4 regions of the Rhizobium sp. 05L429 genome follow, and region 1 is predicted to be linked to each of the others. Evidence: predicted binding sites of a transcription regulator. Region 1 holds the regulator's gene; each other region holds the start of a gene.
What was found. The regulator LexA, encoded in region 1, represses DNA repair genes until DNA is damaged. The targets are predictions, from matches to a motif close to TGTTCNNNNTGTGTTCNG.
Positions count from the first base shown of each region.

Region 2: a site for LexA is predicted at 6,000-6,017, ahead of AC1DNW_RS10715 (2'-5' RNA ligase family protein). Genes of this name have one in related genera too.
Region 3: a site for LexA is predicted at 2,597-2,614, ahead of AC1DNW_RS21525 (ATP-dependent helicase). Genes of this name have one in related genera too.
Region 4: a site for LexA is predicted at 2,945-2,962, ahead of AC1DNW_RS10560 (YifB family Mg chelatase-like AAA ATPase). Genes of this name have one in related genera too.

Region 1 is NZ_JBFTNV010000018.1:114,486-125,973, reverse strand. It holds gene AC1DNW_RS19900 (GNAT family N-acetyltransferase) at 1-218, opposite strand, end outside; gene AC1DNW_RS19895 (SGNH/GDSL hydrolase family protein) at 221-862, opposite strand; gene AC1DNW_RS19890 (pyruvate dehydrogenase complex dihydrolipoamide acetyltransferase) at 882-2,222, opposite strand; gene AC1DNW_RS19885 (pyruvate dehydrogenase complex E1 component subunit beta) at 2,238-3,635, opposite strand; gene pdhA (pyruvate dehydrogenase (acetyl-transferring) E1 component subunit alpha) at 3,651-4,697, opposite strand; gene AC1DNW_RS19875 (FtsB family cell division protein) at 4,844-5,164, opposite strand; gene eno (phosphopyruvate hydratase) at 5,301-6,575, opposite strand; gene kdsA (3-deoxy-8-phosphooctulonate synthase) at 6,718-7,563, opposite strand; gene AC1DNW_RS19860 (VOC family protein) at 7,560-8,447, opposite strand; gene lexA (transcriptional repressor LexA) at 8,645-9,370, shown strand; gene AC1DNW_RS19850 (ComEC/Rec2 family competence protein) at 9,351-11,488, opposite strand, start outside.
Region 2 is NZ_JBFTNV010000008.1:103,239-110,671, forward strand. It holds gene guaA (glutamine-hydrolyzing GMP synthase) at 1-526, shown strand, start outside; gene AC1DNW_RS10690 (NAD(P)-binding domain-containing protein) at 778-1,380, opposite strand; gene AC1DNW_RS10695 (SDR family oxidoreductase) at 1,432-2,166, opposite strand; gene AC1DNW_RS10700 (LysR family transcriptional regulator) at 2,417-3,313, shown strand; gene AC1DNW_RS10705 (hypothetical protein) at 3,867-4,808, shown strand; gene AC1DNW_RS10710 (AAA family ATPase) at 5,196-5,915, shown strand; gene AC1DNW_RS10715 (2'-5' RNA ligase family protein) at 6,090-6,698, shown strand; gene AC1DNW_RS10720 (M14 family metallopeptidase) at 6,769-7,433, shown strand, end outside.
Region 3 is NZ_JBFTNV010000021.1:74,049-78,006, forward strand. It holds gene AC1DNW_RS21520 (enoyl-CoA hydratase/isomerase family protein) at 1-463, shown strand, start outside; gene AC1DNW_RS21525 (ATP-dependent helicase) at 486-2,546, opposite strand; gene AC1DNW_RS21530 (hypothetical protein) at 2,757-3,020, opposite strand; gene AC1DNW_RS21535 (BON domain-containing protein) at 3,176-3,439, shown strand; gene AC1DNW_RS21540 (hypothetical protein) at 3,524-3,787, shown strand.
Region 4 is NZ_JBFTNV010000008.1:76,386-82,731, reverse strand. It holds gene rsmI (16S rRNA (cytidine(1402)-2'-O)-methyltransferase) at 1-698, shown strand, start outside; gene AC1DNW_RS10575 (YraN family protein) at 691-1,059, shown strand; gene AC1DNW_RS10570 (cupin domain-containing protein) at 1,213-1,716, shown strand; gene gshB (glutathione synthase) at 1,813-2,760, shown strand; gene AC1DNW_RS10560 (YifB family Mg chelatase-like AAA ATPase) at 3,023-4,555, shown strand; gene cysK (cysteine synthase A) at 4,682-5,644, opposite strand; gene AC1DNW_RS10550 (LysE family translocator) at 5,776-6,346, opposite strand, start outside.

The sequences.
Region 1 (11,488 bases):
TCGTCATAGGCCTCGCCGATGACGGCGTTCTTCCAGCCGCCGAGCGCCTCGTCGCTCATCTTCAACCGGCCCCGCTCCAGCGGCGTATCGCTCATGCCGCTGGCGACATCGGCAAACCAGAGCCACGAGGCGAAGCCATGCGAGGCGATATCCGCCAGGATCGCCAGCTCCGAAGCATCCCGACGGGAGGCTTCCCGGAGGGCGAGAAAGGCGGCCATCGTCAGAGACCCAGCATCATCCGCACGATAGGCTCCAGACCTCGACCGAGCGCGCGGGTATTCTCCGCATCGAGGTGAATGCCGTCGATCGGCGTGGTCCTGGCGACGGAATTGCCGTCGAAGAAGCCGCAGCCGAGTTCATCGGCAAGGTCCCGGAAAAGCGTCGGAAGCTTCGCCGATTCCTCGATGCCTCCAGGGAACGAGGCGGCGAAGGGCACATTGCCCGTCGCGCAGATCGCCGGCGGCGCCACGATCAGGATCTCTGGCCCGTCGAATTCAAAGGGCCAGGCATGACTGCGGATCAGCCGCACCAGACGACCGATGCCCTGGCATGCTGCAAAGGCCGAGCCGGCAACCACCGGCTTCATGTCGTTGGTGCCGAGCAGCAGGATGACAAGATCGAGCGGCGCATGTGTCTGCAGGACGGTCGGCAGAATGCGTGCGCCGTTGCGATCGCAATCGGCAAGATGGTCGTCGAAGGCGGTAGTGCGGCCGTTCAGGCCTTCCGCAATGACGCGAGCTCCGCTTCCGAGCGTTGCCTGAAGCACGCTCGGCCAGCGGTTCTCATAGGCATGACGGCCGATCGTGTCGGCGTCATAGCCCCAGGTAAGCGAGTCACCATAGCAAAGAACAGTCTTCGTCATGTCCGCCTCCCGCGTCTGCTCAGACCAGCATGCCCATCGGATTTTCGATGTAGCCCTTGAAGGCCTGCAGCAGCGCGGCGCCGAGAGCGCCATCGACGCAGCGATGGTCGGTCGAGAGCGTCACGGTCATGACCGTCGCAATCGCCATCTCACCATTTTTGACGATGACACGCTGCTCGCCCGCGCCGACTGCGAGGATCGTCGCATGCGGTGGGTTGATGACGGCTGCGAAATTCTTCACGCCCATCATGCCCATGTTCGAGACCGAGGTCGTGCCGCCCTGATATTCCTCGGGCTTCAGCTTGCGATCCTTCGCACGCTTGCCGAGATCACGCATCTCGTTGGAGATGGTCGACAGCGTCTTCTCCTCGGCCTTGCGGACGATCGGCGTGATCAGGCCGCCGGGGATCGAGACAGCCACGCCGACATCGGCATGTTTGTGCTTGACCATGGCACTCTCAGTCCAGGAGACGTTGGCATCCGGAACATCGCGAAGCGCCAGAGCCAGGGCCTTGATGACCATGTCGTTGACTGACAGCTTGTAAGCCGGAGCGCTGTCCTTGCGGGGTGCGGCGTCGTTCAACTGGGCGCGCAGCGCCATCAGCGCATCGAGTTCGCAATCGACCGAAACGTAGAAATGCGGAACGGTCTGCTTGGATTCGACGAGGCGACGGGCGATCGTCTTGCGCATGCCGTCATGCGGCACAAGCTCGTAGGAACCCTGCTCGAAGAGCTTGAGCACGGCCTCGTCCGAAGCGCCTTTCGGAGCGGCAGCGGCGGGAGCCGGTGCAGCAGCCTGCGGGGCAGCAGCGGCCGGAGCGGCCTTGGCAGCACCGCCGGCAGCGGCAGCTTCGATATCGCTCTTGACGACGCGGCCATGCGGACCAGTGCCGGCAACGGCGGAAATATCGATACCGGCTTCCTTGGCCAGACGACGAGCAAGCGGCGAAGAGAAGGCACGCGCGCCGCCAGAGGAGACCGCAGCCGGTGCCGAGGCGGGAGCCGCCTGTGCGGGCGCGGGAGCAGCCTTCGGCGCCTCGGCTTGTGCCGGGGTAGCTTCAGCCTTCGGAGCCGGGGCGGCGGAGCCAGCGCCGCTTGCGGCAGCGGCGACATCCTCGCCCTCGCCGGCCAGAACGGCGATCAGGGCATTGACCTTCACGCCTTCGGTACCGGCCGCAACGACGATCTTGGCAACCGTGCCTTCGTCGACAGCTTCGACTTCCATCGTCGCCTTGTCGGTTTCGATCTCGGCGATCACATCGCCGGACTTGACCTTATCGCCTTCCTTGACCAGCCACTTGGCAAGATTGCCTTCTTCCATAGTCGGAGAGAGGGCAGGCATCGTGATATTGATCGGCATCGAAAGGCCCTCCCCTTATTTGTAGCAAACGGCTTTCACCGCATCGACCACTTCGCCGACATTCGGAAGCGCGAGCTTCTCAAGGTTGGCAGCGTAAGGCATCGGAACGTCCTTGCCGGCGATCGTCAGGATCGGCGCATCGAGGTAATCGAAGGCCTGCTGCATGACGCGGGTGGCGATTTCCGTGCCGACGGAGTTCTGCGGATAGCCTTCTTCGACGGTGACCAGGCGGCCGGTCTTCTTGACGGATTCGATGACCGTCGGAAGATCCATCGGACGAAGCGTACGCAGGTCGATCAGTTCGACGTCGATGCCGATCTTTTCAAGTTCCGCGACAGCCTTCGTGGCATAGGTCATGCCGATACCGAAGGAGACGACGGTTACATCCTTGCCCGGACGGTGGATGCGAGCCTTGCCGATCGGCAGAACGAAATTATCGAGCTTCGGCACTTCGAAGTGCTGGCCGTAGAGAATTTCGTTTTCGAGGAAGACGACCGGGTTCGGATCGCGGATAGCGGCCTTCAGCAGACCCTTGGCGTCGGATGCAGTGTAAGGCATGACGACCTTGAGGCCCGGGATCGCGCTGTACCAGGCCGCATAATCCTGGCTGTGCTGGGCGCCGACGCGGGCGGCGGCGCCGTTCGGGCCACGGAAGACGATCGGAGCGCCCATCTGTCCGCCGGACATATAAAGCGTCTTGGCAGCGGAGTTGATTATCTGGTCGATCGCCTGCATGGCGAAGTTGAAGGTCATGAACTCGACGATAGGCTTCAGGCCTGACATGGCGGCACCGACGCCGACACCGGCAAAGCCGTGTTCGGTAATCGGTGTGTCGATGACGCGGCGTGCGCCGAATTCCTGCAGAAGACCCTGAGTGACCTTGTAGGCGCCCTGGTATTCGGCAACTTCTTCGCCCATGACGAAGACGTTTTCATCGGCGCGCATTTCTTCGGCCATGGCGTCGCGGAGCGCTTCGCGCACCGTCATCGACACCATTTCGGTGCCAGCCGGGATTTCCGGGTCGTTCGGCACGAAAGCCTTGGGCTCGGCTGGGACGGGAGCGGCAGCAGAAGCACTGTTCGTCGGCTTCTCTTCCTGTGCAACCTGCGGAGCAGCGGCCGGAGCCTGCTGAACGGCGGCGGGAGCAGCGGAAATCGCGTCGGCCGATTCGCCGTCCTGCAGAAGGATGGCGATCTTGGCGTTTACCTTGACGTTTTCGGTGCCGGCCGGAACCAGCAGCTTGCCGATGACGCCTTCGTCGACGGCTTCGACTTCCATCGTCGCCTTGTCGGTTTCGATTTCGGCAATTACGTCACCGGAAGTGACCTTGTCACCTTCGTTCTTGAGCCACTTGGACAGCGTGCCTTCTTCCATCGTCGGAGAGAGGGCGGGCATGAGAATATCTATAGGCATGGGTTCCCTCCCCGATTAGAGCAGAATGTCGGTGTAGAGCTCGGACGCATCCGGCTCCGGATCAGCCTGGGCGAAATCGGCGCTATCGGCGACGATATCGCGGACTTCCTTGTCGATCGCTTTCAGATCGTCTTCAGTCGCCCAGCCCTTTTCCATGACACGCAGACGGACCTGCTCGATGGGGTCCTGCTCGGAGCGCATCTTCTGCACTTCTTCCTTGGTGCGGTACTTCGCCGGGTCCGACATGGAGTGGCCGCGATAGCGATATGTCAGCATTTCCAGGATGATCGGGCCCTTGCCGGAGCGGCAATGTTCGAGCGCCTCATCGGCAGCAGCCTTGACGGCACGAACATCCATGCCGTCGACCTGGATGCCGGGGATGCCGAAGCCGGAACCGCGCAGCGAATAGTTCGACTGCGCGGTAGCGCGCGCCGTCGAGGTGCCCATGGCGTAACGGTTGTTCTCGACGATATAGATGATCGGCAGCTTCCAGAGAGCAGCCATGTTGAAGCTCTCGTAAACCTGGCCCTGGTTGGCCGCGCCATCACCGAAATAGGCGATGGATACGCTGTCATTGCCACGGTAGCGGTTTGCAAAGGCAAGGCCTGTTCCAAGCGAAACCTGGGCACCGACGATGCCATGGCCGCCGTAGAAATGCTTCTCCTTGGAGAACATATGCATGGAACCGCCCTTCCCGTGGGAATAGCCGTTGCGACGCCCGGTCAGTTCAGCCATGACGCCGCGCGCTTCCATGCCGGTAGCCAGCATATGGCCGTGGTCGCGATAGGCGGTGATAACCTGATCACCTTCCTTCTGGGCCATCTGCATGCCGACGACGACAGCTTCCTGGCCGATGTAAAGGTGACAGAAACCACCAATGAAGCCCATGCCGTAAAGCTGGCCCGCTTTTTCCTCGAAACGACGGATAAGCAGCATCTCGCGATATGCCTTGAGCTCCTCGTCCCGATCGAAATCGGCGATAGGACCGCCGTTCGATATCTTGCCTGCGGATTTCGCACTGTTTTTGCGGCTGGAAACGGTCGCGGTTTTGCGCAACGCCATTCAACCCTCCCTATGGGTTTATCGGTTCTCAGGTGGCGCGTACCATAGGGAAGAAAAATGACCACAGCAATGCCATAATTGCATGGCTCATATTCGCAGGTAAATTATTGATAAAGAACGAGAATTCTGGATTAACCTAAATTCGGTTAATTGCGGTAGTGATTGTAAATTACAATCTCGTCTGCGCGCGACATATTGAGCTGATACCGCGCCTTTTCGTCGAGCATATCCTTGTCCAGCGAGCCGTCGCTAAGAAGTGCAACCTGCGCTTCGAGATGCTCGCGCCTGGTCTTCAGCACAACCAATTCCTTCTCGCGCGCGATACGTTGGCGCTCGAACGCCTCCGTCGCACGCAGACCATAATCACCATGGATGCAATGATAGCCGAAATAGGAGAGGAACGCGACCGCCATGGCCGGAATGACGAAGCGACCGGTCTTTCTCTTCTTATGATGCTTTGTCCACATACACGCATGCTCTGTAACGCATTACCAATCCCTTCAATTTACCGCGCAGAGATTAACCGTTCATTGACTCAGACTTGACGCAACAAAAAACCCGCGCCAAGGCGCGGGTTCCAAATGCCTGATTCATAAGATCGTATTAGCCGCGAATGATGGAACGGCCGGCATACTCAGCCTGAGGGCCAAGGCCTTCTTCAATGCGGATAAGCTGATTGTACTTGGCAAGACGATCCGAGCGCGACAGAGAGCCGGTCTTGATCTGGCCGCAGTTGGTGGCAACTGCGAGATCGGCGATCGTGGAGTCTTCCGTCTCGCCCGAGCGATGCGACATGACGGCGGTGTAGGCTGCCTTGTGCGCGGTGTTGACGGCGTCGAGCGTTTCCGTCAGGGAGCCGATCTGGTTGACCTTGACGAGGATCGAGTTGGCAACGCCCATGCGGATACCGTCACGCAGACGAGCCGAGTTGGTGACGAACAGGTCATCGCCGACAAGCTGGCACTTCTTGCCGACAAGATCGGTCAGCGTCTTCCAGCCTTCCCAATCGTCTTCTGCCATGCCGTCTTCGACGGAAATGATCGGGTACTTGCCGACGAGTTCGGCGAGGTATTCGGCCATTGCGCCCGGTTCGAGCGTGCGGCCTTCGCCTTCCATTACATACTTGCCGTCCTTGAAGAACTCCGTCGAGGCGCAATCGAGGCCGAGATAGATGTCCTCACCCGGCTTGTAGCCGGCTTTCTCAACCGACTTCATGATGAAGTCGAGGGCTTCCGGAGCGCTCTTCAGGCCCGGTGCAAAACCACCTTCGTCGCCGACATTGGTGTTGTGCCCCTGGGCAGCGAGTTCCTTGCGCAGCGTATGGAAGACTTCCGAGCCCATGCGGACGGCTTCACGGATCGAATCTGCGCCAACCGGCAGGATCATGAATTCCTGGAAGTCGATCGGGTTGTCGGCATGAGCGCCGCCGTTGATGATGTTCATCATCGGAACCGGCAGAAGGCTTGCCGAAGCACCACCGACATAACGGTAGAGCGGCAGGCCGGAAGCCTCCGCGGCGGCCTTGGCGACAGCAAGCGAAACGCCGAGGATGGCGTTGGCGCCGAGGCGTGACTTGTTCGGCGTACCGTCGAGCTCGATCATGATCTTGTCGATCTGAATCTGGTTTTCAGCATCGATGCCGCCGATCGCGTCGAAGATCTCGGTATTGGCGGCTTCGACGGCCTTTTCGACACCCTTGCCGAGATAGCGCTTGCCGCCGTCGCGTAGTTCGACAGCTTCATGCGCGCCAGTCGAAGCGCCCGAGGGAACAGCCGCACGGCCCATGCTGCCGTCTTCGAGATAGACATCGACTTCGACGGTGGGGTTACCACGGCTATCGAGAATCTCGCGGGCTATGATATCGGTAATTGCAGTCATGGTTTTTTCCTGCTCGGTGGGTGGATAAATCGTTTGAAACCGTCTTAATCGAAGGTGCGCAAATTACAATGGCAGTTTGCGGCACCCTTCGGCATGCAGTTCCACTCGTCGCTATATTACGATCATGTCAGGCTTTTGACTGTCAGCCTTTAGCGATCGCGTCGAAAGCCAGCAGCTTTTCCAGAAGCCGCGGCATATCCTTGAGATAGACCATGTTCGGGCCGTCGCAGGGCGCGTTATCCGGGTCCTGATGGGTCTCGATAAAGACCCCGGCAACACCGACCGCCACGGCAGCGCGCGCGAGCGTCTCCACGAATTGCCGTTCTCCGCCGGACGTTTCCCCCTGCCCACCCGGCTGCTGGACCGAATGAGTGGCGTCGAAGATAACTGGCGCACCGGTGGCTGCCATGATCGGCAGGGAGCGCATGTCGGAGACCAGCGTGTTGTAGCCGAAGGAAGCGCCGCGCTCGCACAGCAGAATGTTCGGATTGCCACTCTGATTCAGCTTGCCGAGCACATTCTTCATGTCCCAAGGCGCCAGGAACTGGCCCTTCTTGACGTTGATGACGCGGCCCGTCTTGGCAGCAGCCACCAGAAGATCAGTCTGGCGAGACAGGAAGGCCGGTATCTGCAGGATATCAACGACCTTCGCTACTTCGGCGCATTGTTCTTCGCTGTGAATGTCGGTGAGAACCGGAATGCCGAGTTCCTTCTTGAGATCAGCGAATACTTCCAGCCCCTTCTCAAGGCCGACACCGCGTTTGCTCGACAACGAAGAGCGATTGGCCTTGTCGAAAGACGTCTTGTAGACAAGCCCTATGCCGAGCTTGGCGCACAGTTCCTTCAATGTGCCGGCCACCATGAACGCATGGTCGCGGCTTTCCATTTCGCAGGCGCCGGCGATCAGCGACAAGCGGCCGGTATTGGAGAAGGTGACCTTACCGGCGCCCTCGCCGACCGTCACCTGGGAATTGGTATTGGAGCTCATGATGTTTCCTCGAAGGCGAAGAGCACGCCCTGGCCGGGCGCGGGCTTCACCAGAATACGGTTGCCCTTGCGTGTATAGGTCACCCCGTTAGCAGCCAAATGCGCTTCTGTCACGGCAAGATCGCCCGCATGGAAAAGGATCGCCCGCCCACGCAGGCCGCGATCGGTGTCCGGCGTCGCCAGATCGAAATAGGCCTCCAGACCCGCCGGGTTCATCAGACTGATTTTTGTGTTTGCCAGAGCAACTCTCACCCCAAAACCGGTCTCATCTGCGGCGTCGGCTCTTGCCACGCCACGGACGAATTCGCCGAAGGCCGAAGGCTCGGGCGCGGCTAGAACTATCTCGGCAATTCCGGTTACGCCGTTGACGTGAGCTTCGAGCGCGCTGCGGTCAGCAGGGAGCGGATTGACGCGCTCGACGGCGAAGAGAAAGAAATCCGGTGCMCGGAGGTCACCGGCGAAGGCGAGCCGGAAGCCGGCAATGCTCTCCGTGCCATCCGGCATTTTCACGGGACGTTCGAACTGCAACACAGAACCAGCGCTAATGCCGCCTTTAACGAATCGAGCATGTTCATGCTTTGCATCCGCGGCACTGAAGGCGATAGCAGACAGGCCCTCGCTGCCGCAGCGAAAACGAAAGGCCTGATCGCGGGCTGTGAAGACATTGCCATCACGCGCCGTCCTGTCGCTCTCCTCGACACTGGCGACGCCGAGCGGCTCGAGATAGCTCCTGTCGGCGAAGAAAACGCAGGCATTTTCCGTACCGAAGGGATGGCGCGCGTCCGGAGCGACGGTGAAGCCCAGCTTGCCTAACCTCTCGCGTGCAAGGGCGATATCGGTAACCGGCAAAACGAGATGATCGATCGCAAGCGTGTCTTGGGTCATCAGCTACTCTCCAGCAATCACAAGGAGATGTGCTTCAACAAGCCTTACGAAGCAAGGCCGGACGGGCCGGGCGCCGACAAAAATAAAATTCTCAACACAATGGGGAGAAATTTTACGAAAATTTAGCCACTTGCGGAACACATATGGAACATATAGTGTCCGTTCTGGATTTGTTTCAATACTGGGGTCACACGCCGATGCTCACGCGCAAACAACAGGAACTTCTTCTTTTCATTCATGAAAGGATGAAGGAATCCGGCGTTCCGCCATCTTTCGACGAGATGAAGGACGCCCTGGATCTGGCCTCGAAATCCGGCATTCATCGGCTGATCACGGCGCTCGAAGAACGCGGCTTCATTCGCCGGCTTCCGAACCGGGCGCGTGCGCTCGAAGTCATCAAGCTGCCGGAAGCCTACAGCTCGAGCCTACAGCCAAGGCGCGGCTTTTCACCAAGCGTCATCGAAGGCAGCCTCGGCAAGCCGCAACCTGTTGCGCCTCCCGCCGCGGCAAAGTCAGCACCTGCGGCCGACAACGGCAATTCGGTTTCCGTGCCGGTCATGGGGCGCATCGCTGCCGGCGTGCCGATTTCGGCAATCCAGAACAACACCCATGACATCACCGTTCCCGCCGATATGCTTGGCTCCGGCGAACATTATGCGCTCGAAGTTCGTGGCGACTCGATGATCGAAGCCGGCATCTTCGATGGCGATACCGTCATCATCCGCAACGGTAGCACGGCCAATCCGGGTGACATCGTCGTCGCACTCGTCGATGAAGAGGAAGCGACGCTCAAGCGCTTCCGCCGCAAGGGCGCATCGATTGCGCTCGAAGCCGCAAACCCCGCTTACGAGACCCGCATTTTCCCGCCGGATCGCGTCAAGGTCCAGGGCAAGCTCGTCGGCCTCATTCGTCGCTATCACTGACCGGTGACCGGTMAACATCAGCGAATGTGTCGCTACGCCAGTCATAGGCACGGTGGCGCATCCAGGGCCGTGGTAATGCGTCGAATGTAGCGGCAACCGCAACTCCGCCATCTGTGAAACGAAGCTCGATCGAGCCTGTCTTGCGCAATGTTTCGCCGGTAAAGAGCAGAGCTCCGGATCGGCAGCCGTCAAGACGCAGACGGACAGGGGTGACGACGATATCGGCCGTATCGCAGGCAGGGCCCAGATAGGCTGCATTGTCGATAACCGTCAGTTTCTTTCCATTGCCGAGCATGATGGCGCACCAGGCACCTTTCAGGCACGAGAACCGTGACGGCGAACCGATCGCGACACGTCTTATCGATTCTCTGGCTTCATTCTGTTGATCCCGCGAGAGCTGCAGTCTTTTGCCTTCGGGCGCAGTGGGCCTGTTGGCAGCTTCCAGCATGACTGGCTTCCTGTGCTCTTCGATGGCAAGCGCCCGCTGCCATTGTTCGAAGATGAAGGCGGGTGGCTTTTCGCGGTTCGAAGCTATCGCCTCTCCATCGACAACAGCAACGAGGCTACCGTCTTCGGCAATGGCGATGTCGGGCATTGCCTCTGATGGCAGCGCCGCGACAGCAAGCGTGGAGAGAGCGACGATTGCCGTTCCGATATGCCGCAGTCGAGTTCTGAGGAGGGTCAGCAGCAGAAAACCGAAAACAGCCGTCGGGAAGTACCAACCCGGCAAACGGCCCACATCGATATTGCCACCCCAGCTCGATACCGTCTTTGCGATTGTAATCACCAGATCCAGCCCGAAGCCTGCCACATGCCATGCCCAGCCGTCCAGGCCAAAGGGCATCAGCAGCATCGCCAGCATCCCAGCCGGCATGACGATGAAGGAAATCACCGGCATGGCCGCGAGATTTGCCGGCAGGCCATAGGCTGTCAGCCGGTGGAAATGCTCGATCGAAAACAGCGCGGTAGAGAAGCCGCCAATCAGCGACGTCAGGAAAATGCCACCAAAGAAACCGCCGACCACGAAGAGGGGCTTCATGACCGGCAGGTTGGCAAAGACATTCTCCCACATCGGCCGGCCTTTCCAGAGATCGTAGCCGGCGACCAGGGCAAGTGTTGCGGCAAAGGACATCTGGAAGCTCGGCCCCAGCACCTCCGATGGCGAGATCGCAAGGATCACAAGAGCGGATAGCGCCACGTTTCTGAGGCTGATCGATGGCCGGTCAAAGAAGACGGCAACCAGCATGATGGCCATCATGATGAAGGCACGTTCGGCGGAGACGGCAAAGCCGGAGATCAGATAGTAGGCCGTCACCGCCGCGAGCGCACCGGCCGCCGCGATTTTCTTGGTCGGCCACGCCTGGGCAATGCCGGGAAAAAGGCTAAGGACGACGCGCAGGCCGACAAAAAAGATGCCGGCGGAAAGCGCCATATTGAGACCGGAGATCGCGACGATATGGGCAAGGCCGGACTGCCGCAGCGCGTCCGTCGTGTCATCCGAGATCGCCCGTCTCTCGTCGGTGACAAGCGAAGCGGCAAAGGCGCCGGTATCGCCCGGCAGGGTGGAGCGTATGCGATCGCCGATGCCACTCCTGAGGCGATAGAGCCATTCGAGTGTCGCCTCACCGACCGAGCCCGCTTGCTGTGGCTGCAAGGCAAGCTTTTTCGGCGCGCCATAGAAAAAGCCGTTGGCGCCGATGCCGTCAAAATAGGCACTGAAAGCAAAATCATTCAGGTGGGGAAGTGCGGGGCCTGCCGGAGGCGTGAGACGCGCCCTGCCCTCGATGACGTCGCCAAGCTCGAAAGGCTGCGCGGCGCCTCTCACGAGCACTGTAATGCGTTTAGGCGGACGCTTGATCTGCGGCGCGTCTGTTCCGGTGACGTCAAGAATGTAACGCCAGCGCCCCCGCCCGTCGCCTTCGCGGCGCTCGATCCTGCCTGTTACCGTTGTCGTTACGGCTGAATCGAGGATCAGGGTCTGCGCCCGCCATGTTTCGACCTGTGCCGAAAGCATTCCGCCGGCAAAGAGAAGCAGAGCAGAGAGCGTCGCCCGCAATTTCGGCCGGCCATACCCGCAAAGTACGACGGCACCGAGGACGACAAAAAGGCAGAGACCAA
Region 2 (7,433 bases), on a different contig from region 1:
CTCCGTCACCATCAAGTCGCACCACAATGTCGGCGGCCTGCCGGAGCGCATGAAGATGCAGCTCGTCGAGCCGCTGCGTGAGCTCTTCAAGGATGAAGTGCGCGCCCTCGGCAAGGAACTCGGCCTGCCTGACAGCTTCATCGGCCGCCACCCCTTCCCGGGTCCGGGCCTCGCTATCCGCTGCCCCGGCGGCATCACCCGCGAAAAGCTCGAGATCCTGCGCGAAGCCGATGCGATCTATCTCGACGAGATCCGCAAGGCCGGCCTCTATGACGCCATCTGGCAGGCCTTCGCCGTGCTGCTGCCTGTCCAGACCGTCGGCGTCATGGGCGACGGCCGTACCTACGAATTCGTCTGCGCACTGCGCGCCGTCACCTCCGTCGACGGTATGACGGCGGATTTCTACCATTACGATATGGAATTCCTCGGCCGCGCCGCCACCCGCATCATCAACGAAGTCCGCGGCATCAACCGCGTCGTTTATGATGTGACGAGCAAGCCGCCGGGCACGATCGAGTGGGAGTGAAGGGGAGTAGTATCGGAAGCAGAGGACATTCGAGCGAACCCTGGGGCCATCGGTAGCAGTCGATAGGTTCAAGGCGACCCGCAGATCTGCCGCTCCGTCGGGCGTCTCCCCGCTCTTCGAACGGCGCCCATGCGCCGTCAGGCCCACCCCAACCTACGCGACTTTGTGGCCTTCAAATACTCGGTCGCGCGCTGCTCGAAGAAGCTAGCGCGCGACCAGTTCTCGGCGTCGATCACACGGTCACAGATCGATTACTGCTCCTTCTTGAACAAATCCTGGAAGATGAGCTGGCCCCAAGTGCGGCCGCGTGCATGCACCAGCGCGCCACCCTCGTTGAGCTTTCCGAGCGTGACGGGTGCGAACCCGAGTCGTTTGGCCAAGGCCGCCACGGGAGCGATCGCGTCCTCGTCGTCGCTCGACAGAAAGACGACCCGGTGTCCGCCCTCGACGATCGGATCGGCGGCCAAGGTGGCCGCAACCAGGTGATTGAAACCTTTCACGAGCTTGGCGCCGGTGAACGCCTTCGCGACGAAGGCGGAGGACGGGAGACCGTCCAGCTCTTCAACGAGAACTCCAAAGGCGTTCGTGGCGTCGATGACTGTCTTGCCTTCCCAGCTCGGCAGGGCCTTCGCGACCTCGCGATGCTCACCGAACGGGACCGCCAAGATGATTGTGTCGGCCTCGAGTGCATCCCGCAACGACTTGGCGACGACGCCGGGTCCAATCGCCCGAGCCTGCGGCGCCAACGCCTCGGCCGGCCGGCGGCTCGCGACGGCCACGTCGATGTTTTTACGGGCGAAGGTATGGGCGAGAGCCTGGCCTACCGCACCGAATCCTATAATCGCATAGCTCATAATACTTCTCCGTGTTGATATTGATCCCCCGGCCTAGCCCGGCGGAACGCGTCAGAGTTGCGCGAGGCCGCCGTCGGCCGCGACCTCGCTGGCGGTCATGAAGCTGCTGTCCGGCGACGCGAGAAATGCAGCCACCGCTCCGATCTCCGCCGGATCGGCCATACGCTGAAGCGGGGTCATCGAGGCGAAGACCTTCTGGCCCTCCTCGCCGAGCGCTTCCTTCGCCAGTTCGGTCGCCGTCGCCCCGGGCGACAGCACATTTACACGGATGCCGGTGCCTTTAAGGTCTTCCGCCCAGGTCCGCGCGAGGTTGCGCACTGCCGCCTTGCTCGCGCTGTAGGCGCTGAATGCCGGGGCGCCCGTGGTGCCGGCGCTAGAGCCGGTCAGGATGATCGAACCGCCTTCCCCCATCAGCGGCAGCGCCTTCTGGACCGTCATGATCGTACCCTTCACATTGGTGTCGAAAGTTTCATCGATGTGCTCGGGGGTGATCTTGCCGAGCGGAAGCGGGCTTCCCGCCCCGGCATTGGCAAAGACGATATCGAGGGTTCCGCGCTCGGCCGCCACCGCCGCGTAGAGTCGGTCGAGGTCGGCCAGATCGGAGACCGAGCCCTTCACCGCGCGGGCATTCGGCCCGAGGTCCGCCAAAGCCGCGTCGAGCGCGTCTTGCCGGCGGCCGAAGATGAAGACGAAGGCGCCCTCCTCGATGAAGCGCTTTGCTGCGGCGCGGCCGATGCCGGTAGCGCCACCGGTGATAACGGCAGTCTTTCCATTCAGTCTGTTCATGTCATGCATCCTTCGTTGCCCCTGGTCGTTCGGGGACGCCCCGAGACCCTCAACATAGGTCCGCAGGATTCAGGCGGTGAGTGCGGAAGCGCGCACATCGGTGGTGCAAAATCGATCCGGCCTGACGAATGATGCTGCCGCGACAGTCGATATCGCGCTTGTCAACATGGGCTTTGATGACCACCAATACTGCAGTACGATGCAGTAGAGACGGCTTTGGAAGGCGCACCGGGCGGTGCAGGATTGCACCATGATCGACTGGGATGACATTCGCTACTTTCTGGCTGTGGCGCGCGGAGGCTCAGTGCGGGCTGCCGCCGAGAGCCTCGGGGTGTATCACTCGACCGTGCTGCGACGCATCGCACAGCTCGAAGAACGCCTCGGGGCGCGGATGTTCGAAAAGCTGCCTTCGGGTTATCGCCTGACGGCTGCGGGCGAGGAGGTCCTCGAGCTTGCCAACCAGATGGAAGCGTCGTCACACCAGCTGGAGACGCGCGTCTTCGGGCGCGACCAAAGCGTGCGCGGGCTTCTGCGGGTGACGTTGGCTCCGGCACTCGCGACACACCTGCTCATGCCGGATTTCGCCGATTTCGCGCGCCTGCATCCGGACATCGAGATGGAAATCTCGTCGTCCGGCGAGCTGGCAAATCTTACGAACAGAGAGGCCGACGTGGCGATCCGCGTCGTTTACGACCGCAAAACGCTGCCGCTCAATCTTCACGGCCTGAAGGGACCGGAGCTGTTCGGTGGAGTCTACATGTCCCGCGACCGACTAGCCGCATGGCGTGCGGGCGCGCCTGATCCCATCCGGTGGATCGTCATAAGCATTCATGGAATTCCGGATTGGGCCAGCGAGGGTGAGGTTCACACCGCGGGGGGTCCATTCAGGATTACGGACGCCGAGGCGCAGATCGTTGCTGTACGGCAGGGGCTCGGGATCACGACACTGCCTTGCTTCGTCGGAGATGCCGACCCCTTACTGGTGAGGGTGCCGGGCACCGACCTGCACATGTATGGAACGCTCTGGCTTCTCACACAGGGGGAGACGCGCAAGACGAAGCGCGTGCAGCTCTTTACCGAGTTCGTATCCCGCAGGCTCGCCGTCTACGCTCCGCTTCTCGCGGGGCTGTGCATATCGCGCGACTGACGCCCGGCAGGTCGCCGGCGAGATGGCGTTATTTCTTTTGATGCCTCACCTCGCCGATTGGTTTTCTTAAAATTTTCTCGCACAATTTTAACGGATATCGGCACCTGGTCAAACGTGATGCGGAGCGGTTATTACTGCCTTCTCACAACTTCTATCATATGCTACAATATTTCTGCAGACGAATGGATTCGTATGTCTGCGAGTAAACTGCACCTGTAGATTATTTTCTCGAACGACAAAGTATTCTCTGCCCGATAACAGAGATTGTCAGCTCACTATCGAGGAGTATTTACTTATGGGCCGACCGAAACTTTACCTGCCTTCAAAGGAACAAAGAGAGATTATTGCCTGGATGGGTGGCGGTCTCGTAATCGCAATTGGCGGACTCTGGACGTTGTTTGTCTATTTCTATCCCTCAGACAACATTTCGAACGCCCCAACGGCCGGAACCAGCGCCACCGCTGGAGGAATAGTTATCGGTGGGAATGCTACCAACTCAAGAGTGAGTACGCAATCGACGCAGCAGAAAGACAGGCAACCGTAGGGTAAGCAGATGCGCTTTTATTTTTGCATTGCCAGTCTTATTGCCTCCTTACTCACCGGTGCGGCGCAGAACACTGCACCTGTGTTAGCGCAAGAACCAAGAGTTAAAGCAGAGACCGGCGGAATTGTCATCGAAGGTAATGTTGAAGATAGCTGTATTGGCAACTGCTCGGTAAGTTTGGAACAATTTCAGTCAATTATGGCCGAATTTAAATCTTTTTCCGAAGATCAAAAATTAGCAATAGAGCAATTGAAATTGAATTCAACGCTTAATCGTAAACAACTATTAGCAGTTCTTGAAATAGCCGAAAGCCTTAGTATTTCTGATAAAACTTTGTCGGATACCATTTTAGGGTTATCGAAGGATATAAAGGCTGTTTCTCCTGCTATATCAAATGTAATAGTATTAAAATCTACAAATAAGGATAAATTCGCTATCGAATTTACACTATCAAATCCATCGAATGTCGTACCAGCATGGACAAAATCTCTTAATTTATCTTCAGATCTAGAATTAAAAGCCGCGGGAATTTCAGGTTTTATCGACAGTGTTACGTATAACGTGCAGGTCGGATTAGACGGAAAAGGCGCAGTGATAGGGGTGGCGACAGAAAAGCCCGATGCGGAGTTCGGATACCCCGTCTCTGGATCGTTTGACTACGGTATCGACACGCGTGAAAGAGGCGCGAAATATTGGAATGTGAAGCTTGGCATCCCGTTACAGATAAAAATAGAACCGGGAGAGAAACTAAGATTGACTCTTGTTTTTTCGAAACCATCGGGGACGTTTTTAAAGGCCGAAAAGGACGGCGAAGCGATCGCGATGAGCATAATGGGGCTACTAAAATCTACCAATAATTTGAGCATTATTTCAGACAATCTCAAAAGCAGCGAAGCAACTTTTGACGGGACAGAATTTCTTGAGTGGTTCACAGAGAATGTGAAATTATAAGTACTGGATCGGTCGGTGATTTGACCAACAATTTACGTATACAGGCGGATAGCGCGTGACGCCCGATATATGGAGTCAGTCCTGTCGTAGAAAATATCGGGCCCTAATGATGCACATCATTTCCATATTGCTTGATCGGATCCGCGCAAACTGGACCAGTTCAAGATACGCAATTCTTCGCAAGAGAAGAAGGCGCGTATGCATTACAGCCTTTGCTCACTAATAGCACCCAGAAAAAATCAACCTCGGACAGCAGGATAAAACAGCGCCACGCAAGGTTGCTGTTTGACCTTTTCAACTCATCACTGCGAAAGCCGCTGTCCTTTAAGCCCGAGACGCGTCTCTCTCAGGGATGAGTGCCGCCAACTCATCAACCCGAGGTAATCGATGCCAACACTTACTTTTGCGAATACGAAAGGAGGCGCCGGCAAAACGACGGTCGCCCTCGTTCTTGCCACAGAACTGGCTCGCCGTGGCCATCGCGTTTCCGTTCTGGATGCAGACCCTCAGCAATGGGCCACACGCTGGCACCGCCTGACAGGGGAAGCAGCCAATTTCGCCGTCATGCCAGGCGTCAGTGAAGATACGATCGAACAGCAGATCAAGGACCTCAAGAAACGGGGCGGTTATGTCATCATCGACCTGCCGGCCGGGATGACCCCGCTGATGGCGAAGGCCATCGGCTTTTCAGATCATGTGATGGTTCCGGTGCAGGGCTGCGCCATGGATGCCGTCGGCGGCGCGCAGGTGCTTGAGATCTTGAAGCAGCTCGCGGCCCAGCATGATATTCGCATCCCGCATTCGGTCGTGCTGACCCGCATCAGCTCGATCATCACGACGCGCGCATTGCTCGCCGTAAAGGGTCTGCTCGCCAAGCAACAAGTCAATGTCATCGACACGGCGCTGATCGAGCGTGCCGCCTATCGCGATATGTTCGTTTCCGGCGGCAGCCTCTACACGATGGACCCTGCCCGTGTCAGCAATCTCGACAAGGCGCAAGACAATGCCCGCTTGCRGGCAGACGATGTTCTTCGTCTCGCGCCGCCGAAGGCAGCCCGCACCAGGTCTCCCAAGAAGGCGGTTGAGCTCGTCAAGAACGCTGCATAAGGCTTGCCTCAACGCTTGATTGACGCCAACAAACGGCTGCCTTGCGGCAGCCGTTTCTGTCTTTAATATCCATACAAAACATTTTGTTCATGTTTTGTTTTTGACTATAATGTCAATCCGGTTATGCTCCTCCTTGTCGAAACAAGGAGGCGGGCGATGTAGTCCGTAGTTCAAATGCCTCATTTTCCACTCGATCCGAATAGCGCAGGCCCGCAGAAGAAATCCGATCTTGTCGGAGAATTTCACGACAGGATTTTCTTCGCGCTTCGTCCAACCATCGAAGCGGCATCCGAGGCGCTGGACATCGCGCAAATGTATCGCAATAGACATTCTCTGACCGGCCCCTCGCGGCCCAACGCAGTGCTTCATGTCACGCTGAACGGCATTGGCGCCTACCGTCGGCTCCCGGATGATATCGTGTTCGGCGCTGAACAAGTCGCCGCGACAGTGCGTGCCCAGCCGTTCGAAATTGTTCTCGACGAGGCCATGAGCTTCAAGCATCCTGGCCAAGCGCAGGCTTTCGTCATCTGTGGCAGGCAAGAAAACGAAGGCCTGCTGGATCTTCGCAACCAAATTCAAGAAGGTCTCTACGAGGCCGGGCTACCCTATAATGTTGGCGGACATCTGACGCCGCACATGACGATGGTCTATGATCGCAAGACCGTGCTGCCTGAAAAGCTTGACCGACCTGTGCGCTGGACCGTCCAGGAGTTCCTGCTGATTCACAGTATCTACGGGAAGAGCGAGCATCACGTCATCAACCGGTGGCCTCTCATCGGCTGAGCTGCGCTTGCACCGCGGGTGGGGATTCGCCTAAAACTCCCCACTCAATATGCACATGCGGAGCAAGACAGTGGACGTTTCAGAGATCATCATCCCCGGCGATACGCCCGGCATCGAATGGCGGTTGCCGGTCATGCGCTTCAGGGGAAGCGATCCGGCGGCGCCGAAGGTCTATATCCAGGCCGCGTTGCATTCCAATGAACTGCCGGGAACGGCGCTTGCGCATTTTCTCTGCCTTCAACTCGGGCAAGCAGAAAGCGAAGGACGTATCGCCGGCGATATCACGCTCGTGCCGCAGGCAAATCCGATCGGGGCGGCGCAATCGCATTTCGGCGAGTTGCAGGGCCGCTTCGATTTGGGATCGCGGACCAATTTCAATCGGGATTTTCCGCTGATCTCGGTTCGCGACCGGGAGGAGTTGCTTGACGGTCTCGATGATTATCCGGCTACAGATCGATTGAAGCGAAAGCTGATTGACATGGCACTCGGGGCCGATCTGGTGCTCGATCTGCATTGCGATGATGAATCGCTGCAATATGCCTATATCGATGAGGCCTTCTGGCCGGAGGCAGCGGACCTTGCCAATGCGCTCGACATGGAAGCAGTGCTGCTTTCTGATGGCGAAAGCTCCGCCTTTGAAGAAGCGGTCGGTTTTGCCTGGAAATATGAGGTGCCAGGCGAGCGCAAGACAAAGCTTCCGGGCAAGCTTTCGGTGACGGTGGAGCTGCGCGGCCG
Region 3 (3,958 bases), on a different contig from region 1:
CTCGGATCTGCCTTTGGGAAGCTCGTCAGACGATGTCGACGCGGCGCTGCGCAATCTATCGGATCAGCCGGGCGAAGGCAGGCTGCAGGCCAATGCCACGATGATCGACCGCGCCTTCCGCTTCAGCCGTGTCGAGGACATCGCGTTGGCCCTCGCTCAGGAAGAGGGCGAGTTCGCAGCCGAAACCCGTCGCGTGATGCTCACACGCTCGCCGACCAGCCTCAAGCTCACCTTGCGGCTGCTGAGAGCCGGCCGCCAGAGCCGTACGCTCGGCGAATGCCTGGCCCGTGAGCTCAGCGCCTGCATGCAGATCCTGCATGGTGCGGATTTCTACGAAGGCGTCCGTGCGGCTGTTATCGACAAGGACCGTAATCCGAAATGGTCGCCGCCGGCAATCGCCCTGGTCAACGATGAAATGATCGGCCGTTTCTTCGAACCCGCCAAGCCACCGCTCGCGCTTTAGCGCCATCTGGTCAGGAGAGGCTCTAACGCCACATGCCGCGCATGCGTGCACCGACATCGATGCGCACCTGCCGCGCCTGCTGGGCCGCCGCCGTTTCCGCTTTGGCCTGCGGCCAGCCGCAGACCTCGAAGAACTGCAGCAGCGTCGCGGGAATGAAGCGGCTGCGTGACGCATAGACGTGCCGGTCGCCCTGCGAGTTCTGCCCATAGGTGAAAAAGCGTTGCGGCACGACGAGATCGAGGCTGTCCTTGGCGCGTGTCATCGCCACATAGAGCAGCCGCCGCTCCTCCTCTATTTCTGCCGTCGTGCCGACAGCGAGATCCGAGGGGATGCAGCCATCGATGACGTTCAGCATGAAGACCTTGGTCCATTCCTGTCCCTTGGCCGAATGGATGGTCGAGAGGATGAGATAGTCCTCGTCGAGCAGCGGCACGCCCGCCTGATCCGAGGTTGCGTCGGGCGGATCGAGCGTCAGTTCCGTCAGGAAGCGCTCGCGCGAAGCATAACCGCCGGCGATCTGCTCGAGCTGCACGAGATCGGCAAGCCGGGCGCTCGCATCCTCATGCAGCCTTTCAAGATGCGGCTCATACCATTTCCGCACCAGTTCGATCTCGGCAGGCCAGCCGGCCTTGCCGGTCTTCAGTTCCTGCATGGTGGACACGAACGAGGTCCAGTCGTCGCCCGAGCGCGGCGGCGCAGGCATGGTGGCGAGCGCCGTCACCGGGCTTGGGCCTTCTGCCATATGGTCCAGCACCTTCTGTGCCGTGGAAGGCCCGACCCCCGGCAGGATCTGCATCAGCCGAAAGCCCGCCACCCGGTCGCGCGGGTTCTGGGCAAAGCGTAATGCCGCCAGCATGTCTTTCACATGCGCGCTATCGAGGAATTTCAGCCCCCCGAACTTCACGAAGGGAATGTTGCGGCGGGTGAGCTCCACTTCCAGAGCGCCGCTATGGTGCGAGGCGCGGAAGAGGACGGCCTGGCTTTTCAGCTTCACGCCCTCTTCGCGATGGTCGAGAATCTTGTCGGCCACGTAGCGCGCCTGATCATTCTCGTCGCGCACCGTCACCAGCCGCGGCCGCTCCGGCGATTCCCGCTCCGTCCAGAGGTTCTTGGTGAAGCGCTCGGAAGCAAGGTCGATGACGGCGTTCGCCGCCGCAAGGATCGGCTGGGTCGAGCGGTAGTTGCGGTCGAGCGTGACGATATTGGCGGCCGGGCTGAACGACGCCGGAAAATCGAGAATGTTGCGCACTGTGGCCGCGCGGAAGGAATAGATCGACTGCGCATCGTCACCGACAACGGTCAGCCCATGCCCGGTTGGCTTGAGGGCAAGCAGGATCGAGGATTGCAGCCTGTTGGTGTCCTGATATTCGTCGACCAGCACATGGTCGAAGCGGCTGCCGATATCCTCTGATATCAGCGGTTCGGCCACCATCTGCGCCCAGTAGAGCAGCAGGTCGTCATAATCGAGCACGTTCTGGCTCTGCTTTGCCTCGACATAGCAGGCAAACAGCTCGCGAAGCTGCTTTTCCCAGGTCGCGCACCAGGGAAAGGCATCGCGCAGCACCAACGGCAGTTCCGCTTCCGAGTTTACCGCGCGGGAATAGATGGCAAGGCAGYTGCCCTTGGTTGGAAACCGGCTTTCCGTCTTGGAGAAGCCGAGCTCGTGGCGCACGAGGTTCATCAGGTCGGCACTGTCTTCCCGGTCATGGATGGAGAAGGCCGGGTCGAGGCCGATCTGCTCGGCATAATCGCGCAGCAGTCGTGCGCCTATGCCGTGAAACGTGCCACTCCAGGCCAGCGCATCTGCCATCATGCCGGAATTCTTGCCAAGGACCTCGCCGCAGATGCGCTCGACGCGCCGGCCCATTTCGGCAGCCGCCCGACGGGAAAAGGTCATCAGCAGGATGCGGCGCGGATCAGCACCCTTGAGGATCAGATGTGCTACGCGATGGGCAAGCGTATTCGTCTTGCCGGAGCCGGCGCCGGCAATGATAAGCAGCGGCCCCGCAATATGGCTGCCTTCGATGAGCGTGCCGTGCTCGACGGCCAAACGCTGCTGGGGGTTGAGCTTTTCGAGATACATCCAGCGGTCCGGTTGGCTCTCGCCGGAGAATCACCAGCGCGAGTGTTAGACGTTCCTTGAATGTTCTTGATTGCCGCTCCTGTCAAGCAGGCACGGGCTACCATTCACGACACCATCGGCCCGAAAATCGAGTTCGTTTTCGGAAAGCCAGATGCATCGGCCAATAGAGGTAGAGGGTCCTTTATGCGTCCAAATGGACGCACGGCGCTACTACGGAAAATCCGGCACGATCTGGCGCCGCACCAGCTTCAGGCTGCGGTCGGGCTGGAGTATGTAGGTTTCGTAAACGTGCTGGCCCTGCTGATCGTAGAAGTCGTTATGGACGACACTGCCGATCGGCGATTTCGTCAGCTTCGTGCGCGGCTGGCCGCCATAGGTGATGCTGCCGGGAATAGGCTCCAGCGCCGGCGCGTCAGCAGCCGAACAACCCGCCAGAAGAGCGGCGGCAAAAAGGGCCGGCAACTGAGCTTTCATCATCGTCTCCTCCAGCCGCAATCGCACAAAGCGGCTGCAAGACCATCAAGATCCAGGCGCCACCATACTCTCAACTTTGCTTCCAGCCAGCAGCGGCTGGCAACAAACGTCGTCTTCCGGCGTTAAGTCTGTATTAGCCAATGTCAGGAACGATCATGGTACTGCGCTTTCAAAGCTCGTTAGTCCACGAGGAAGCCTGCATGCAAGGCCACAACGCGGCTGCTACGCGCGCGTCCGTGGAAAGCGCCCTGCATGCCGCAGCCGACCTCGATGCGGCCGAAATTGTCGTCTCGACCCTCGGCTCCTACGTCATTCTCGAAGGTTTCGTGCGCAGGAAGGGCGATAGTGAGCGGGCACTGGCGATTGCCGAGGATATCGTCGGAAGCGGTTATGTGCATTGCCGCATGCTGCTCAGATAAATCACGTCTTCCCACAGGTATTCTCAAGGAACCAACTCCCCGTCTCGTGTGTTGAAATGCTGGATTTCAATGCTGGAGACAACAATGCAAACGCTGATACGCCTCTGGACCGCGGTCCTTCTTCTCGGATGCGGCGCCTTTGCCGGGTCCGCTTATGCTTCCCTTGAACCAGATACGAATTATTCGGTCTTGCCGAAGGACGAAATAGCGCTGAACGAATATACCAACGCCTCGCTCTGCGAGCCGTCTGCACCGCACTATCTGCCGTCCTTCATCCGCACGGCAGATGGCACAATCATCGGTGTTGGCTATATTCAAGTCGGTGACGAGAATACTTCTGACTGCTGATGGTATATTTGAAATTCCTGTCAGACGAGGCTCGTCTGTAGTCTCCCGTAGAGGGTGACGAGCCTCTAACCATCATCATGATGGCTGGCGTCGTTCTATTGATGAACGGATGAACGGCGCAATGCCTTTTGAGACAAAGCCCCGCACGAGCTCCATGCAGGGTTAAGTGAA
Region 4 (6,346 bases), on a different contig from region 1:
ACGGCATTCAGAACCGCCCCTTCGCCTATCACGAGCACAATGCCAACGAGGCCGGGCCGCGGCTATTGCAGGCGCTCGAAGCCGGCAAGTCGGTAGCGCTCGTCTCCGATGCCGGCACGCCGCTCGTCTCTGACCCCGGCTACCGGCTGGCGCAACAGGCAATCGAGGCAGGCTACCGCGTTATTCCTATTCCGGGCGCCTCCGCGCCGCTCGCGGCCCTTGTCGGCTCGGGTCTGCCAAATGACACCTTTCTCTTTGCCGGGTTCCTGCCGACCAAGGACAAGGCACGCCGCGACCGGCTCGCGGAATTTATGAGTGCGCCGGCGACACTGATCTTCTTTGAATCGCCGCATCGCATCGGCGCAACACTTGCTGCGGCAGCCGATGTGCTCGGCGGTTCGCGTGAAGCGTCGGTCTGTCGCGAACTGACGAAGACCTATGAGGAATTCCGTCGCGGCACGCTCTCTGAACTCGCTGTCCATTATGAAGAGCATGACAACGTGAAGGGGGAGATCGTGCTCGTCATCGGTCCACCGCAGGAGCAGCCGGTTGCCGAAGCCGACGTCGATGCGATTTTGACGGATCTCGTGAAATCGCTGCCGACCGCCAAGGCGGCGACCGAGGCTGCCCGCCTGACCGGCCTGCCGCGCAAGGTGCTCTACCAGAAGCTCCTCGACATGAAGGCTGCGAATGGCTGACGGCGAAGCCACGCTCCGCAGGAGAAAGGCGCTGCGTCGCGGCTCGGCCGCGGAATATATCGCTGCCATTTTCCTGATGCTGAAGGGTTATCGCATCCTCGCCCTGCGGCATCGGACGAAGCTCGGCGAGATCGATATCATCGCCCGGAAGGGCGATCTGGCCATCTTTGTCGAGGTCAAGGCGCGCGCCGACGAGACGGGCGCGGTGGATGCCGTATCCTACGCTTCACAAAAACGGATCCGGGCCGCAAGCGACCTCTGGCTCGCTCGTCAGCGGGACTATGCTCGGCTATCGCAACGCTACGATATCGTTGCGATAGTGCCAGGGAAGCTGCCGCGTCATTTCCCGGATGCTTTCTAAACCTTACTGAGTTTGTTCTTGTGATGGTGAGTGTCCAAGAAGTCGTCAGCGACGAACAACCTTCCATTAAAATTTTAGCATCTGCTTGAACGGGCTTTTACGACTTTTTTGCTATTCACGGCGCAGCTAGGGGTAGCAAATTGGGGGTAATTCATGGCCTGGAAGATGATGCTTGCAACCGCGGTCGCCATGGCTGCGCGGTCCGTGCCTTATGCCGCGCTGAAGTCGGCCAACAAATCCTTCATCGCACAGGCAAGCGGGGGCATGGTGCTGAAATCGACGCCGATCAATCCGGACTGGATCATCAGCGGCAATCCGCAGGCGCGCACGGCAGAACATTCCCGCGGCCATGACGAGGCGTCGCTGACGGCGATCTGGGATTGCACATCAGGCGAATTCCGCTGGCGTTTCGGTTGGGACGAGACGGTGATGATCCTCGAAGGCGAGGTGCATGTCACCACCGAAGACGGCCTGGAGCGAACGCTGCAGGCAGGTGACGTCGCCTTCTTTGCTGGCGGCACCTGGGCGAACTGGCGGGTCGATAATTACGTCCGCAAGGTTGCCTTCCTGCGCAAGCCTTTCCCGAAGCCACTCGCCATCGCCTACCGCCTGCGCAACCTCTTGCGTAACGGCGGCGGCACCGGCATTGCCGCCTGAAAATTGCGCTCGCGGAAACGTCCGAAGCCATTGATTGCCGTTGCGTTTGATGGCTGACCGACCTACATCTGGGCGGCATCAGCTCAAGGGACGGAAATGGCCAAGATCAAGAACGTAGCGGTCCAGATGGACCATGTCTCCGGCATCAATATCGCGGGCGATTCCACCTTTGCCATGAGCCTCGAGGCTCAGGCGCGCGGCTACAAGCTCTTCCATTACACGCCCGATCGCCTGAGCTTCCGCGACGACAAGCTCTATGCCGCCGTCGAGCCGATGGTGCTGCGCGACGTCAAGGGCGATCATTATGAACTCGGCGCGCCTGAGCGCATCGACCTGTCGACCATGGATGTCGTCCTGCTGCGCCAGGATCCGCCTTTCGACATGTCCTACATCACCTCGACGCATCTTCTGGAACGCATCCATCCGAAGACGCTTGTCGTCAACGATCCGGCCTGGGTGCGCAACTCACCGGAAAAGATCTTCGTCACCGAATTTTCCGACCTGATGCCGAAGACGCTGATCACCAAGGACCCCGGCGAGATCCGCCGCTTCCGCGACGAGATGGGCGACATCATCCTGAAGCCGCTCTACGGCAATGGTGGCGCCGGTGTCTTCCATTCCACCAAGGACGATCGCAATCTGTCCTCGCTGCTGGAAATGTTCGGCCAGCTCTTCCGCGAGCCCTTCATCGCTCAACAGTACCTGCCTGACGTGCGCAAGGGCGACAAGCGCATCATCCTCGTCGACGGTGAGTTTGCCGGCGCGATCAATCGCGTCCCAGCTGAGCATGACAGCCGCTCGAACATGCATGTGGGCGGCCGCGCTGAGCCGACCGAGCTGACGGCCCGCGAGAAGGAAATCTGCGGCCGCATCGGACCCGCCCTGCGCGAACGCGGCTTCCTGCTCGTCGGCATCGATGTGATCGGTGACTACATGACCGAGATCAACGTGACCTCGCCGACCGGCATCCGCGAAGTGAAAAAATTCGGCGGCGTCGACATCGCAAGCCTGTTATGGGAAGCCATCGAACGAAAGCGCGGTTAGAGCAGTCCCGTCAAAAGTGCGCAACGGTTTGCGTCCGGAATTGGGTGAAAACAGAGAGATAGGGCATCCCTCTGATTCGAAGAAAACGGAAACGCTCTCAGCGTTCCGCCTTTGATCGCCTTCGTTCCGGCTTTACAACCCGCTGCAATTTGATTGCAGCGAATAGCTGAATCTGTTCACTTATCGTTCTTGTTTTCTTCTAGGTTCCATGCCAGATTGTGACCGCCTTCATAGGTTGGGTTTAGAGGTTACGGGGCAAGGCATGGTCGCGCGCGTCAGCACGGTTGCGTTTCAGGGCATTGAAGGTGTGCCGGTCGAAGTCCAGGTCATGGTCGCTCCCGGCAAGATGGGAATCCAGATCGTCGGGCTGCCCGACAAGGCGGTTGCGGAAAGCCGCGAGCGAGTGCAGGCGGCCTTACATGCCTCTGGTCTGGCGTTGCCGTCCAAGCGCGTGACGGTCAACCTTGCGCCAGCCGATCTCCCTAAAGAGGGTAGTCATTTCGATTTGCCTATCGCGCTCGGCMTGATGGCAGCGCTCGGCGCCATTCCTGCGGATGCCTTGTCCGATTATGTCGTCGTCGGCGAACTCAACCTCGACGGCACGATTGCCGCCATCGCCGGTGCGCTGCCGGCGGCAATCGGTGCAAATGCGAGTGGGAAGGGGCTGATCTGCCCTTCCGAAAGCGGCCCGGAAGCCGCATGGGCAGGTTCCGGCGTCGACATTCTGGCGCCTCGCAGCCTGATCGCGCTCGCCAATCATTTCCGCGGCACACAGATACTCTCACGACCGGAGCCCTCCATCCGTCCGAACGCTGCCAATCTGCCCGATCTCTCCGAAATCAAGGGACAGGAAAGCRCCAAGCGGGCGCTGGAAGTGGCGGCTGCCGGCGGCCACAATCTCTTGATGGTCGGACCGCCCGGCTCCGGCAAATCGATGCTGGCCTCGAGGCTGCCCTCCATCCTTCCACCACTCTTGGCTGCCGAACTGCTCGAAGTCTCGATGATCCATTCCATCGCCGGACAGCTGTCCGGCGGCAAGCTCTCGGACCGCCGGCCTTTCCGCACGCCACATCATTCTGCGACCATGGCGGCGCTCATTGGCGGCGGCCTGCGCGCCCGGCCGGGCGAGGCCTCGCTTGCTCATCATGGCGTGCTTTTTCTTGATGAATTCCCTGAATTTGCACCGCAGGTGCTCGATGCCCTGCGCCAGCCGCTGGAAAGCGGCGAATGTGTCATCGCACGCGCCAATCATCGCGTCTCTTATCCGGCTCGGATTCAGCTCATTGCGGCCATGAACCCTTGCCGCTGCGGCATGGCGGGAGAGCCAGGCCACACCTGCGCCCGCGGCCCGCGCTGCATGAGCGATTATCAGGCTCGTATTTCAGGCCCGCTGATGGATCGCATCGATATCCGCATCGACGTGCCGGCCGTTTCCGCTGCCGATCTGATCCGGCCGACGGTCGCCGAAGCGAGCGCCGATGTTGCCCGGCGCGTCGCCCGCGCCCGCGACATCCAGCGTGAACGCTATGCCGTTGCCGGCGCTGCTGGTATTTCCACCAATGCCGGATGCTCGACGGCAATGATCGAGAAATTTGCCGAGCCGGATACGGCAGGATTGCAGCTGTTGCGGGATGCCGCCGACAAAATGAAGTTTTCTGCCCGCGGCTACCATCGCGTCCTCAAGGTCGCCCGCACGCTTGCCGATCTCGATGGCAAGGAAACCGTAGGCCGGATCCATCTCGCGGAGGCAATCTCCTACCGTGTTGCCGGCACGCGGCTGACGGCAGCGGCATGAGGTTGGGTGATTAGTGAGCAGTGATTAGTGAGTAGCGGTTCATAATCGGTGATTGGCCAGCCAAAGCGATTGTGGCAGGCACCGAAAGCAACCTCATTCACCACTCACTACTCACGAATTCCTCTCTCAGCTTCCCAGCCCTTCAAACAACGCCGTCGAAAGATAACGTTCGGCAAAGGATGGGATGATGACGACGATATTCTTGCCAGCATTTTCCGGACGGCGGCCGACCTCGATCGCGGCTGCAAGCGCTGCACCCGAGGAGATGCCGACCGGCACCCCTTCGAGCCTGGCGACGAGCCGCGCGTGCTGGAAGGCCTCGTCGTTGCTGACGGTGACGACCTCGTCATAGATGCTGGTATCGAGGATCTTTGGGGCGAAGCCGGCGCCGATGCCCTGGATTTTGTGCGGGCCAGGCGTGCCGCCGGATAGCACCGGAGAATCGGTGGGCTCGACGGCGACCACCCGGATGTCAGGCTTGCGGCTCTTCAACACTTGGCCGACGCCGGTGATCGTGCCGCCGGTGCCGATGCCGGCAACGAAGATATCGACCGTGCCGTCGGTGTCGTTCCAGATTTCTTCGGCCGTTGTCTTGCGGTGGATTTCCGGGTTGGCCGGGTTTTCGAACTGCTGCGGGATGACGGCGTCGGGCAGTGAGGCGGCGAGTTCTTCAGCTTTGCCGATGGCGCCCTTCATGCCCTTCGGCCCTTCGGTCAGAACCAGTTCGGCGCCGAGCAGCGCCAGCATCTTGCGGCGCTCGACGGACATGGTCTCAGGCATGGTGAGGATCAGTCGGTATCCCTTGGCGGCAGCGGCGAAGGCAAGCGCGATACCAGTGTTGCCCGAGGTCGGCTCAATCAGCACGGTCTTGCCGGGTGAAATCTTGCCCTGCGTTTCCAGGCTCTCGATCATGGCAACGCCGATACGGTCCTTCACCGAAGCGATCGGATTGAAGAACTCCAGCTTGGCGAGAATGTTGGCAACCACGCCTTTTTCCTTGGCGAGTTTGTCGAGGCGAACGAGCGGCGTGTCGCCGACTGTGTCCGTTATCGAGGAATAGATGCGGCCGCGGCCCGGTTTGTGCGACATGGGTGCTCTCCCTTTGAAATCTGCAGAGAGAATAGGGTCAAACTGGCGATGAGACCAGAGTGGCTTCATCCGCCGACTGTTCTAGCCAGAGAAAAAATCCTTTGAAAACCGTTCGTTGCCGAATGTTTATTTCAGGCAGCACGCGTGGCGATGAAGGCCGCCGTGCCTGCCAGGATGCTTGCTGCGACGCGGTTCAGCGCCTGCAGTGAGCGCGGCTGCTTCAGCATGATGCGGGCGCGGGACGCCAGCATCATGTAGGGAATGAGCACGATCATCAGCACCACGAAAGTGACGAAAAGCAGGGTGAGGTATTCACGCATGCCGATGCTGCCGAGATCGATCAGCGTCGGTACCAGTGCCACATAGAACAGCATGGTCTTTGGATTTCCGAGCGTTACCAGCAGGCCGGACAGGAACGACATGCCCGCATTGCTGGACCTCTTCGCGGCGATATCCTGCGGCAGCAGGCCGGCAGTCCAGAGCTTCCAGGCGATGTAACCGAGATAGAGCGCGCCGGCGATTTTGATGACGAGGAAGATTTCGGTGAAGGTCTGCGCCACGAAGGCAAGGCCGAGGATAACGGCTGTGAGATAGGTCATGTCGCCGAGCACGAGGCCGAGCCCCATGAAGAAGGTCTCGCGGAAGTTCGAGCCGAGCGCACGCGCCACGATCGCCGTGATCCCCGGGCCGGGAATGGCGGCA